Regions from separate parts of the Mesorhizobium sp. ES1-6 genome, predicted to be linked through region 2. Evidence: predicted binding sites of a transcription regulator. Region 2 holds the regulator's gene; each other region holds the start of a gene.
The links. Region 2 encodes PhoB, which activates phosphate uptake and scavenging genes when phosphate is short. Its sites were predicted from a motif close to TGTCATNNANCTGTCAT; they were not measured.
Positions count from the first base shown of each region.

Region 1 (2,188 bases), on a different contig from region 2:
CACATATTGCTGGTAGGGGATGCTGCCGGCCGGCAGGAAAGCATTGGAAAAGCCGGTCAGCGCCTCGAATTCGATGTTGGCGGTCATGCCGCCGAATTCGGGCGAGAACATCGAGCCCGAGCGGAGCGCCCGCACATTTGGGATCGGATCGGGGGTGATGGTGACCCCGGGCAGCTTGGTCGGATCCCAGAAGGATTCGCTCATGACGATGATGATGTCTGGCTTCTGGGCCGGCATCGAGGCGGTCACATCGGGCCTGTCGATCGCCGCGATTGCCTTGTCGGAATAGCCCGGCGGTGCCGAGACATGCGCCATCGGCACGTTGAGGGCAAAGGCCAGCGCAAAGCCGTTGGAGGCGTAGTTTTCCTTCTGGTCCCACATGATCGGGATGATCTGCAGCCGGTCCCTGGTCCACGAGAAGGTGGCGTAGTCCATGATCGAGACGAAGAAGGCGAGGAGCGGCACCGCCAGCGTCAGGCGAGCAAGGCGGCCCTTGCGGCTGAGGGCTGGAACCTTGCGGCGCCATAACCGCCAGCAGTAGACGAGCAGGGACAGGCCGGCGACGATGGCCACGACCATGGCGAGCGCGGTCATCGGCCGGTCTCGCACCAGGAGCGGCAGCAGGGCGAAGATCTGGCGGGCATAGAGGAAGTCGGTCGGATAGAGCGGATCGCCGAGATAATGCGACTTCTGGTGGCCGACAAAGGCCAGCGACAGGGTCAGCGGCGCAACGATCATCAGGCTCTGGTGACTGCGGCCGAGCACCGCATCGAGGCCGATCAGGATCAGCGCGAACACGACGATGGTGGTCCAGCCGGGCTTGAGCGGCTGCAGGAAGAAGGAGACGGTGCCGGCAACGTCACCGCGCACGATCAGCTCGATGGCGAACACCAGGACGGCGGCGATTGCCAGGCTGATCAGTCCGTAACGGACGACCGGCCATTTCCGGCCCGGCAGGTAGCCGGTGGACGGATCGTCTTCCAGGAACTGCGGCGCGGCATTGCCGGCACGTTTCAAACTCTTTGCCACTTCAACTTCCCACCCAAGGACAACCCAGTCATTCGATTGTCATATAATTGTCACGCAAAGCTAGCGCCTGTGACGGAAATAAGAAGAGCCAGCAAACGATTCGTGAGCGGTTTTCATCAGGTGTGATCGCCAAAAAGCCCTTTTGGAACAGGCACTCGCGCGCGCATGCATCCCTTGTGGTGTGGTGAAGTGGCTTGACTTGGCGGCCTGCCTTGCGTCACAGGCAGGGAAAATTCGTAGTATCAGGCAAGCAGAACCAGTTTGGGGAGCCTCGCATGGCCGTCGCATTCACCTTTCCAGGACAAGGAAGCCAGGCTGTCGGCATGGGCAAGGATCTCGCCGACAGCTTTCCAGAGGCGCGCAAGGTTTTCCAGGAAGTCGACGAAGCGCTCGGCGAAAACCTGTCGAAGTTGATCTGGGAAGGCCCCGAAGAGACCTTGACGCTGACCGCCAACGCGCAGCCGGCCCTGATGGCGGTATCGCTGGCGGCGATCAGGGCTCTGGAAGCGCGCGGTCTCTCGCTGAAGGACAAGGTCGCCTATGTCGCCGGCCACTCGCTGGGCGAATATTCGGCGCTCGCCGCCGCCGGCTTCATTTCGATTGCCGATGCCGCGCGGCTGTTGCGCATTCGCGGCAACGCCATGCAGGCAGCCGTGCCGGCCGGCGAGGGCGCGATGGCGGCGATCATCGGACTGGAGCAGGCCGATGTCGAAGCCGCCTGTGCCGAGGCCGCGCAAGGGGCGGGCAAGGTCTGCCAGATCGCCAACGACAATGGCGGCGGCCAACTGGTCATTTCAGGCGCCAAGGCTGCGGTTGAACTGGCGGCGAAACTGTGCACCGAAAAGGGCGCCAAGCGTGCGCTGATGCTGCAGGTGTCGGCGCCGTTCCATTCGGCGCTGATGGCGCCGGCGGCCAATGTCATGCACGAGGCGCTTGCCGACGTGGCCAAGACCGCGCCAGTCGTTCCCGTCGTTTCGAACGTCAGCGTCACCCCGACCAGCGAGCCCGACGAGATCGCCCGGCGCCTGGTCGAACAGGTGACGGGCCGCGTGCGTTGGCGCGAGACGGTGGAATGGTTCGGCCAAAACGGCGTCACCACACTTTACGAGATCGGCTCGGGGAAGGTTCTGTCCGGTCTGGCGCGGCGCATCAACCGCGA
Region 1 is NZ_JAIUGU010000010.1:33,081-35,268, forward strand. Features, by position in the region: gene LB564_RS22300 (LTA synthase family protein) at 1-1,029, opposite strand, end outside; gene fabD (ACP S-malonyltransferase) at 1,305-2,188, shown strand, end outside.
Region 1: LB564_RS22300 (LTA synthase family protein) is a predicted target of PhoB. The motif match lies at 1,067-1,083, and genes of this name have one in related genera.

Region 2 (2,188 bases):
CGAACTCGATGACCGCGCCATAACGCTGATCGCCAAGCGGCAGCCGATGGCCGACGATCTGCGTCATGTCGTCGGTTCGATCCGCATGGCCGGCGACCTTGAACGCATCGGCGACCTTGCCAAGAACATCGCCAAGCGCGTCGGCACTGTCGGTCTCAGCGCCACGCCGCGCGACCTTTCGCATTCCATCGACGCCATGGCGCAACTGGTGCTGATCCAGGTGCATGGCGTGGTCGAGGAATATGCGGCCGGCGATGCGTCGGCACTGGCCAAACTCAGGAATGACGACGAGCGCATCGACGTCAAATACACCTCGGTATTCCGCGAACTGCTGACGTACATGATGGAAGATCCGCGCAACATCACCGCCTGCACGCATCTGTTGTTCTGCGCCAAGAATCTCGAGCGCATCGGCGACCACGTGACCAACATCGCTGAAAATGCATACTATGTGCTGACCGGCACGCAGCTGCCCGCCAATCGCCCTAAGCAGGACGAGACCGCGATGTCGGCGCCGGCGGTATAACAGGGTGACAGGCCGATGATCGCGCCGCGCATCATGGTGGTCGAGGACGAGGAGCCGCTTGGCGTGCTCCTCCGCTACAATCTGGAATCGGAAGGTTACCAGGTCGAAGTGGTGACGCGCGGCGATGAAGCCGAAATCCGGCTGCAGGAAAACGTCCCCGATCTCCTGGTGCTCGACTGGATGGTGCCGGCAGTGTCCGGGATCGAACTCTGTCGGCGCCTGCGAATGCGGCCCGAGACCGAGCGGTTGCCGATCATCATGCTGACGGCGCGCGGCGAGGAAAGCGATCGCGTGCGCGGCCTGTCGACGGGTGCCGACGATTATCTGGTCAAGCCGTTCTCGACGCCGGAATTCATGGCCCGCATCAAGGCGCTGCTGCGCCGCGCCAAGCCGGAAGTGCTGTCCAGCGTGCTCAAGGTCGGCGACATCGTGCTCGACCGTGAATCGCACCGGGTTTATCGCAAGAAGAGCGAAATCCGGCTCGGACCGACCGAGTTCCGGCTGCTGGAATTCATGATGCGCCATCCCGGCCGGGTGTTCTCGCGCAGCCAGCTGCTCGACAATGTCTGGGGCGAGACGATCTATATCGACGAGCGCACGGTGGACGTGCATGTCGGCCGGCTGCGCAAGGCGGTCAACAATGGCCGCATGCCCGACGTCATCCGCACCATCCGCGGCGCGGGCTACGCGATCCGCGAGGATTAAAGCCGCGCTCAGCCAGCGCGCGTGCGAAAGATGATAACGGCAAACATCAATACGCCCGCGAATACCAGCAGAGATGATGCGTGCGCGTCCCAGGGACAATCCGCGGCGCTACCTGATGTCGCGCCTGCTCGCGTCCGAGCCCTTCCAGCCGCCGAGCATGTCGAATGCTTCCAGACCGTCCGGCTCCGACCCATGACGTGATCGTGAGCCGGCTGATCCGATAAGCTGACTGACCCTGCCCAGTGCCTGCTCCAGATAGGATGGTTGCCGGTGAGTGGGGTTCTCCGCTTGACCGACCTGCCGCATCTCGATCGCTTCGCCTGACATGTTCGTGCCCCCTTTTTCGCTCCGCTGCGCATTCGTGCCTCCGTGGAGGGTCGGAACGCTTCAGATCAGCCCCAAAGATACCTGTCCGCGAAGTCGGTCGTGCTGTCACGGTCCCGCGCGAGACTGACGAGCATTTTGGGACGTTCGGTCACGAAGATGAGACGCACGATCAATGTGTCGACGGATCCGGCTCGACGGACTCAGGCGCGGAGGGAGGCAAGCCAGCCCTCGACGATCGCTCCGCCGTTGCCGTTGCCTTGTTTCAGCAAGGTCTCATAGGCCGCCATCCGCGTTGAATCATGGTTGAGAGCACGGACGGAACTCGGACTGATCTGGTATCGCTTCTGGAAAGCGCGGCTGAAGTGCGACTCGCTGCGAAACCCGTGATTACGGGCGATGGCGGCTATCTTGTGATCCGATGTCGATCGCAGAATGCTCTGCAAGCACACCCTTAGCCGTTCCGCGAGCATCCAGCGTTGCACGCCACCATGCGGCTCGAACAGGCGGAACAGATTCGATCGGGAAACGCCCAGCACCGCCGCCAACTCACTGGGGCCGAAGTCGGGATCGGACAGTTTCTGTCGTGCGGTCGACGACGCACGCTGGAAAAGGAAACGCTTGTCGCGCCGG
Region 2 is NZ_JAIUGU010000003.1:611,621-613,808, forward strand. Features, by position in the region: gene phoU (phosphate signaling complex protein PhoU) at 1-526, shown strand, start outside; gene phoB (phosphate regulon transcriptional regulator PhoB) at 542-1,231, shown strand; gene LB564_RS11860 (helix-turn-helix domain-containing protein) at 1,759-2,188, opposite strand, start outside.

Region 3 (2,188 bases), on a different contig from region 2:
GTAGAGAATCTAAGGGGATTTGGCATGAAAAAGATTCTCACCTCGCTGGCGCTGATCGGCCTTGTGGCCGCCGGCACCGCCGCCTACGCGGCCGAAGAGGCGCACGACGCGGCGGCTCCGACGCATTTCCCGATCCACGAACCGAAGGAAATGAGCTGGAGCTTCACTGGCCCGTTCGGCACTTATGACAAGGCACAGCTGCAGCGCGGCCTGAAGGTCTACAAGGAAGTCTGCTCGGCCTGCCATTCGATGAACCTTGTGGCGTTCCGCACGCTGTCGGACCTCGGCTACAGCGACGCCCAGGTCAAGACGTTCGCGGCCGAATACACCATCCATGACGGTCCCAACGATGCTGGCGACATGTTCGACCGTCCCGGCAAGCCGTCGGACCATTTCCCGGCGCCGTTCGCCAACGAGGAAGCCGCGGCTGCCTCCAATGGCGGCGCGGCACCGCCCGACATGTCGCTGCTGGCCAAGGCGCGCGGCGTGGAACGGGGTTTTCCGCAGTTCGTCTTCGACATCTTCACCCAGTATGACGCGGGCGGCCCCGACTACATCCATTCGCTCCTGACCGGCTATGACGAGAAGCCGCCGGCCGGAATGGTCATTCCCGAAGGCACGCATTACAACCCGTACTTCATGTCGGGCGTGTCGCTGAAGATGCCCAAGCCGCTCTCCGACGGCCAGGTGACCTATGACGACGGTTCGCCGCAAACCGTCGACCAGTACGCCCGTGATGTGTCGACCTTCCTGGCCTGGGCGGCCGAGCCGCACATGGAAGCCCGCAAGAAGACCGGCTTCCGCGTGCTGGTGTTCCTGCTTCTGTTCGGCGCCCTGGTCTATCTGACCAAGCGCAAGGTCTGGGAAGCCGTCGCCCACTAAGGCCTGTTGACCTTCAGGTGAGGCCGGTCTGCAAACGATGGCTTCCTGCGCTTCCGGTGCTCACGTACTTCAAGTACGCTCCGCTCCGGTTCTCGGAAACCATCGTTTTCGACTCGGCCTGACCTGAATCTCAAAAGGCCTTGGCCGTTCAATGCACAATGTGGGGCGTCGAGAGGCGCCCTTTCTGCTTTTGAGGTGGATTACACCACCACGCCTCGGCGGTGTCACATGGCCGTCACCGCACATCGCGATCCTGCGGCGCTCTCATCAAAGGATCACGCCCATGAAAAGATACGCATCGCTCGCGGCAGGCCTGCTGCTGCTTGTCGTCGGCTCCGCGGCCCGTGCCGAAGACGCAAAACCGTTCATCACCAACAAGGATGTCGACCTGACGATGATCCTGCCGCCGCCGCCGGCCAATGATTCGGCGCAGACCAAGGCCGAGCTTGGCGAGGTGCTGACCATGCAGGTCACGCGCACGCCCGAAATGGAAGCTCGCGCCATCGCCGATGCCGAGGAAAACGTCTGGCGTTTCGCCGATGTCATGGGGCCGAATTTCAACAAGGACAAGCTGCCGAAATTCAGCGCCTTCTTCGATCGCGTGGTGGAGACCGAAGGCGCCGTCGTCGACCCGGCAAAGGATGTCTGGAAGCGACCGCGCCCGCATCAACTCAGCGATCTCGTCAAGCCGGTGGTCAAGCTGTCGAGCTCCGGTTCCTGGCCGTCAGGGCACGCGACCGTCGGCACGATGATGGGCATCATCCTGTCCGACATGGTTCCGGAAAAGCGCGCCGAGATCATGGCCCGCGCGGCCGAGTTCGCCCACAACCGAATCGTCGGCGGCATCCATTATCCGTCCGACGTCGAGATGGGCAAGATTTCCGGCAGCGTCATCGCCGCGGTCCTGCTCAACCGGGAGGATTTCAAGGCCGAGTACGAAGTGGCCAGGGCCGAGCTTCGGTCCGATCTCGGCATGTAGGGTTTGGCAAATAACCATCCGTTCGAGCGGGGCGCCTTCGGGCGCCCCTTTTTCGTGGCTGCGCCAACGGCAGGAAAAATCGCCGACGTCTGCTCCCGGGCCCTGATCAAATCCTTTGCCGGATGCGCTTGTTTCGGCCGCCACATCGCGCTAGCCGTTGTCGGTCGCGCCGGGTTACGATCGGCCCCGCGCCGTTTACTTTGTCAGCCGGATCATTCGGAGCCGCTTCATGAAACCTTCTCTCGAAGACACGCTGCTGGCGTCGATCCGCACCATTCCGGACTATCCCAAGCCCGGCATCCTGTTTCGCGACATCACCACGCTGCT
Region 3 is NZ_JAIUGU010000005.1:52,117-54,304, reverse strand. Features, by position in the region: gene LB564_RS14845 (cytochrome c1) at 25-882, shown strand; gene LB564_RS14840 (acid phosphatase) at 1,166-1,861, shown strand; gene LB564_RS14835 (adenine phosphoribosyltransferase) at 2,091-2,188, shown strand, end outside.
Region 3: LB564_RS14840 (acid phosphatase) is a predicted target of PhoB. The motif match lies at 1,105-1,121, and genes of this name have one in related genera.

Region 4 (2,188 bases), on a different contig from region 2:
GCTCGTTGCCGGCTATGATCGCGGCATTGATCGCCCCGATCGAGACACCGGAAAGCCAGCTCGGTTCGCAGCCGGCATCGGCCAGCGCCTGATAGACGCCTGCCTGATAGGCACCGAGCGCTCCACCGCCCTGGAAGACCAGCGCGATACGGTCATACTGCGCCGTGATTTCCTCGATGGTGGCGGCGGCTGCCTTGTTGCGGGTACGCTCAAGCACTGACTTTCTCCAGCTGGGTTGCGCTGGCAGCGGGGCGGCTGTGGTCAGCGAGGTAATCATGCACGACTTCGCCCAGGCCGAGCGTCAGATCGGCCTTGAAGTGGACGGCCGACACAATGTCGAGCACGGGCAGCTTCGCCACGTCGGCCATGACATGGGGCCGCAGGTCGAGCGCGGCGGGCGCGGTCCAGGCTTCCGTCAACGTGATGTCGGTGAGGTAGTAGCGGACCAGCTCGCAGATGCGCGGCGTGCCATCGACATGCGGGATGATCTTGATCAGGAAATTGGGGGCGGCGAGCGAGGCGAGCACCGAATCGTGATCGGCTTCCCGGTGCTTGTAGCCCATCGTGCCGGTGGCGCACAGAACGCTGCCATAATGCAGCGTGCCGACGATCACCTCGCCCTCATGGACGATCTTGGGATTGGCGAGCTTCTTTGGGAACCCCCACAGCTCACGCCCGCCGGCGATCGGCGCGTCGTCGTCGAGATACATGGAATGGACGTAGCCGCCATGCTGGCCCTTGTAGCGCACCGGGATGACCTGGCCGGTCTCGGTGTAGTCGCCGAAGCCGGTGGAGTCGGGCATTCGGATGAACTCGTACTTGACCAGCGGCTCGTCGATTTCCAGCGGCGCCGGCACGACGGCTTCGAGCGCCTCGCGCGTCGTGCGGTAGGTGATGATGATATATTCGCGGTCGAAGAAGCGGTAAGGGCCCGGCGGGAAGGAAGGATTGGTGAGCGGCATCGCATAGGCGCGCTTCACGACATCGGCGATATCCATCCAGGTGCCCCCAACGGTTCGAAAATGACCCCGCGCGAATGCGCTGGCAAATATGTTGCATGGCAGCATGACAATGCCGTGTCACCTCGGCGACGCCCTGTCTCGGAGCCGGCAAGGGCCGTCGCGGGGCTGTAATCGAGCCGACACATGGCCGTGGCATTGTCATGTTGCGTCGCACAAACTATGTCCCTCAACAGTCCCTCCCACCTCTTGCGAGATCTCCCCATGGGTTCCCTGTCTTCGAAGAATGCGCTTGTCACCGGCTCGACCAGCGGCATCGGCCTCGCGATCGCCCGCGCCTTTGCCGCCGAAGGCGCCAACGTCACCATCAACGGCCTGGGCGACGCGGCTGCCATCGAGCAGGAGCGCGCCGGCATCGAGAAGGATTTCGGCGTCAAGTGCCGCTACTCCGATGCCAACATGATGGACGGCGCCGCCGTCACCGCCATGATCCATGACGCCGAAGCGGCGTTCGGCAGTCTCGACATACTGGTCAACAACGCCGGCATCCAGCATGTGGCGCCGATCGAGGAATTTCCCGACGACAAGTGGGAAGCCATCATCCGCATCAACCTTTTGGCCGCCTTCTACGCCATCAAGGCCGTGGTGCCGGGCATGAAGAGCCGCAAATGGGGCCGCATCATCAACACGGCCTCCGCACACGCGCTGGTCGCTTCGCCGTTCAAGTCGGCCTATGTCTCGGCCAAGCATGGCATTGCTGGCCTGACCAAGACGGTGGCGCTGGAAGTCGCGCAGAACGGCATCACCGTGAACGCGATCGCGCCCGGCTATGTCTGGACGCCGCTGGTCGAAAAGCAAATCCCCGACACGATGAAGGCGCGCGGCATGACCGAGGAACAGGTCAAGCACGACGTGCTGCTGGCCGCGCAGCCGACCAAGGAATTCGTCACCGTCGAGGAGCTTGCGGCCCTGGCATTGTTCCTGTGTTCGGATGCGGCCAAGCAGATCACCGGCACGACCTTGCCGATGGACGGCGGCTGGACGGCACAGTAGAACTGGTCGAGACAGACCGCCTTCCGGCCGATGCCATGGGCGCCGGCGGGAAGGCAGTGCGCGGTTCCATGAAAATCATCCAGCTCTCCGATCCGCATCTGATGACGCCGGGCGGTCTTCTCCATGGCTCCGATCCGCTCGACCGGCTGCAGGCCTGCCTGGCGGATATCGGCCGG
Region 4 is NZ_JAIUGU010000008.1:23,941-26,128, forward strand. Features, by position in the region: gene LB564_RS19705 (patatin-like phospholipase family protein) at 1-217, opposite strand, end outside; gene LB564_RS19710 (acetoacetate decarboxylase) at 210-998, opposite strand; gene LB564_RS19715 (3-hydroxybutyrate dehydrogenase) at 1,224-2,012, shown strand; gene LB564_RS19720 (phosphodiesterase) at 2,081-2,188, shown strand, end outside.
Region 4: LB564_RS19710 (acetoacetate decarboxylase) is a predicted target of PhoB. The motif match lies at 1,129-1,145, and genes of this name have one in related genera.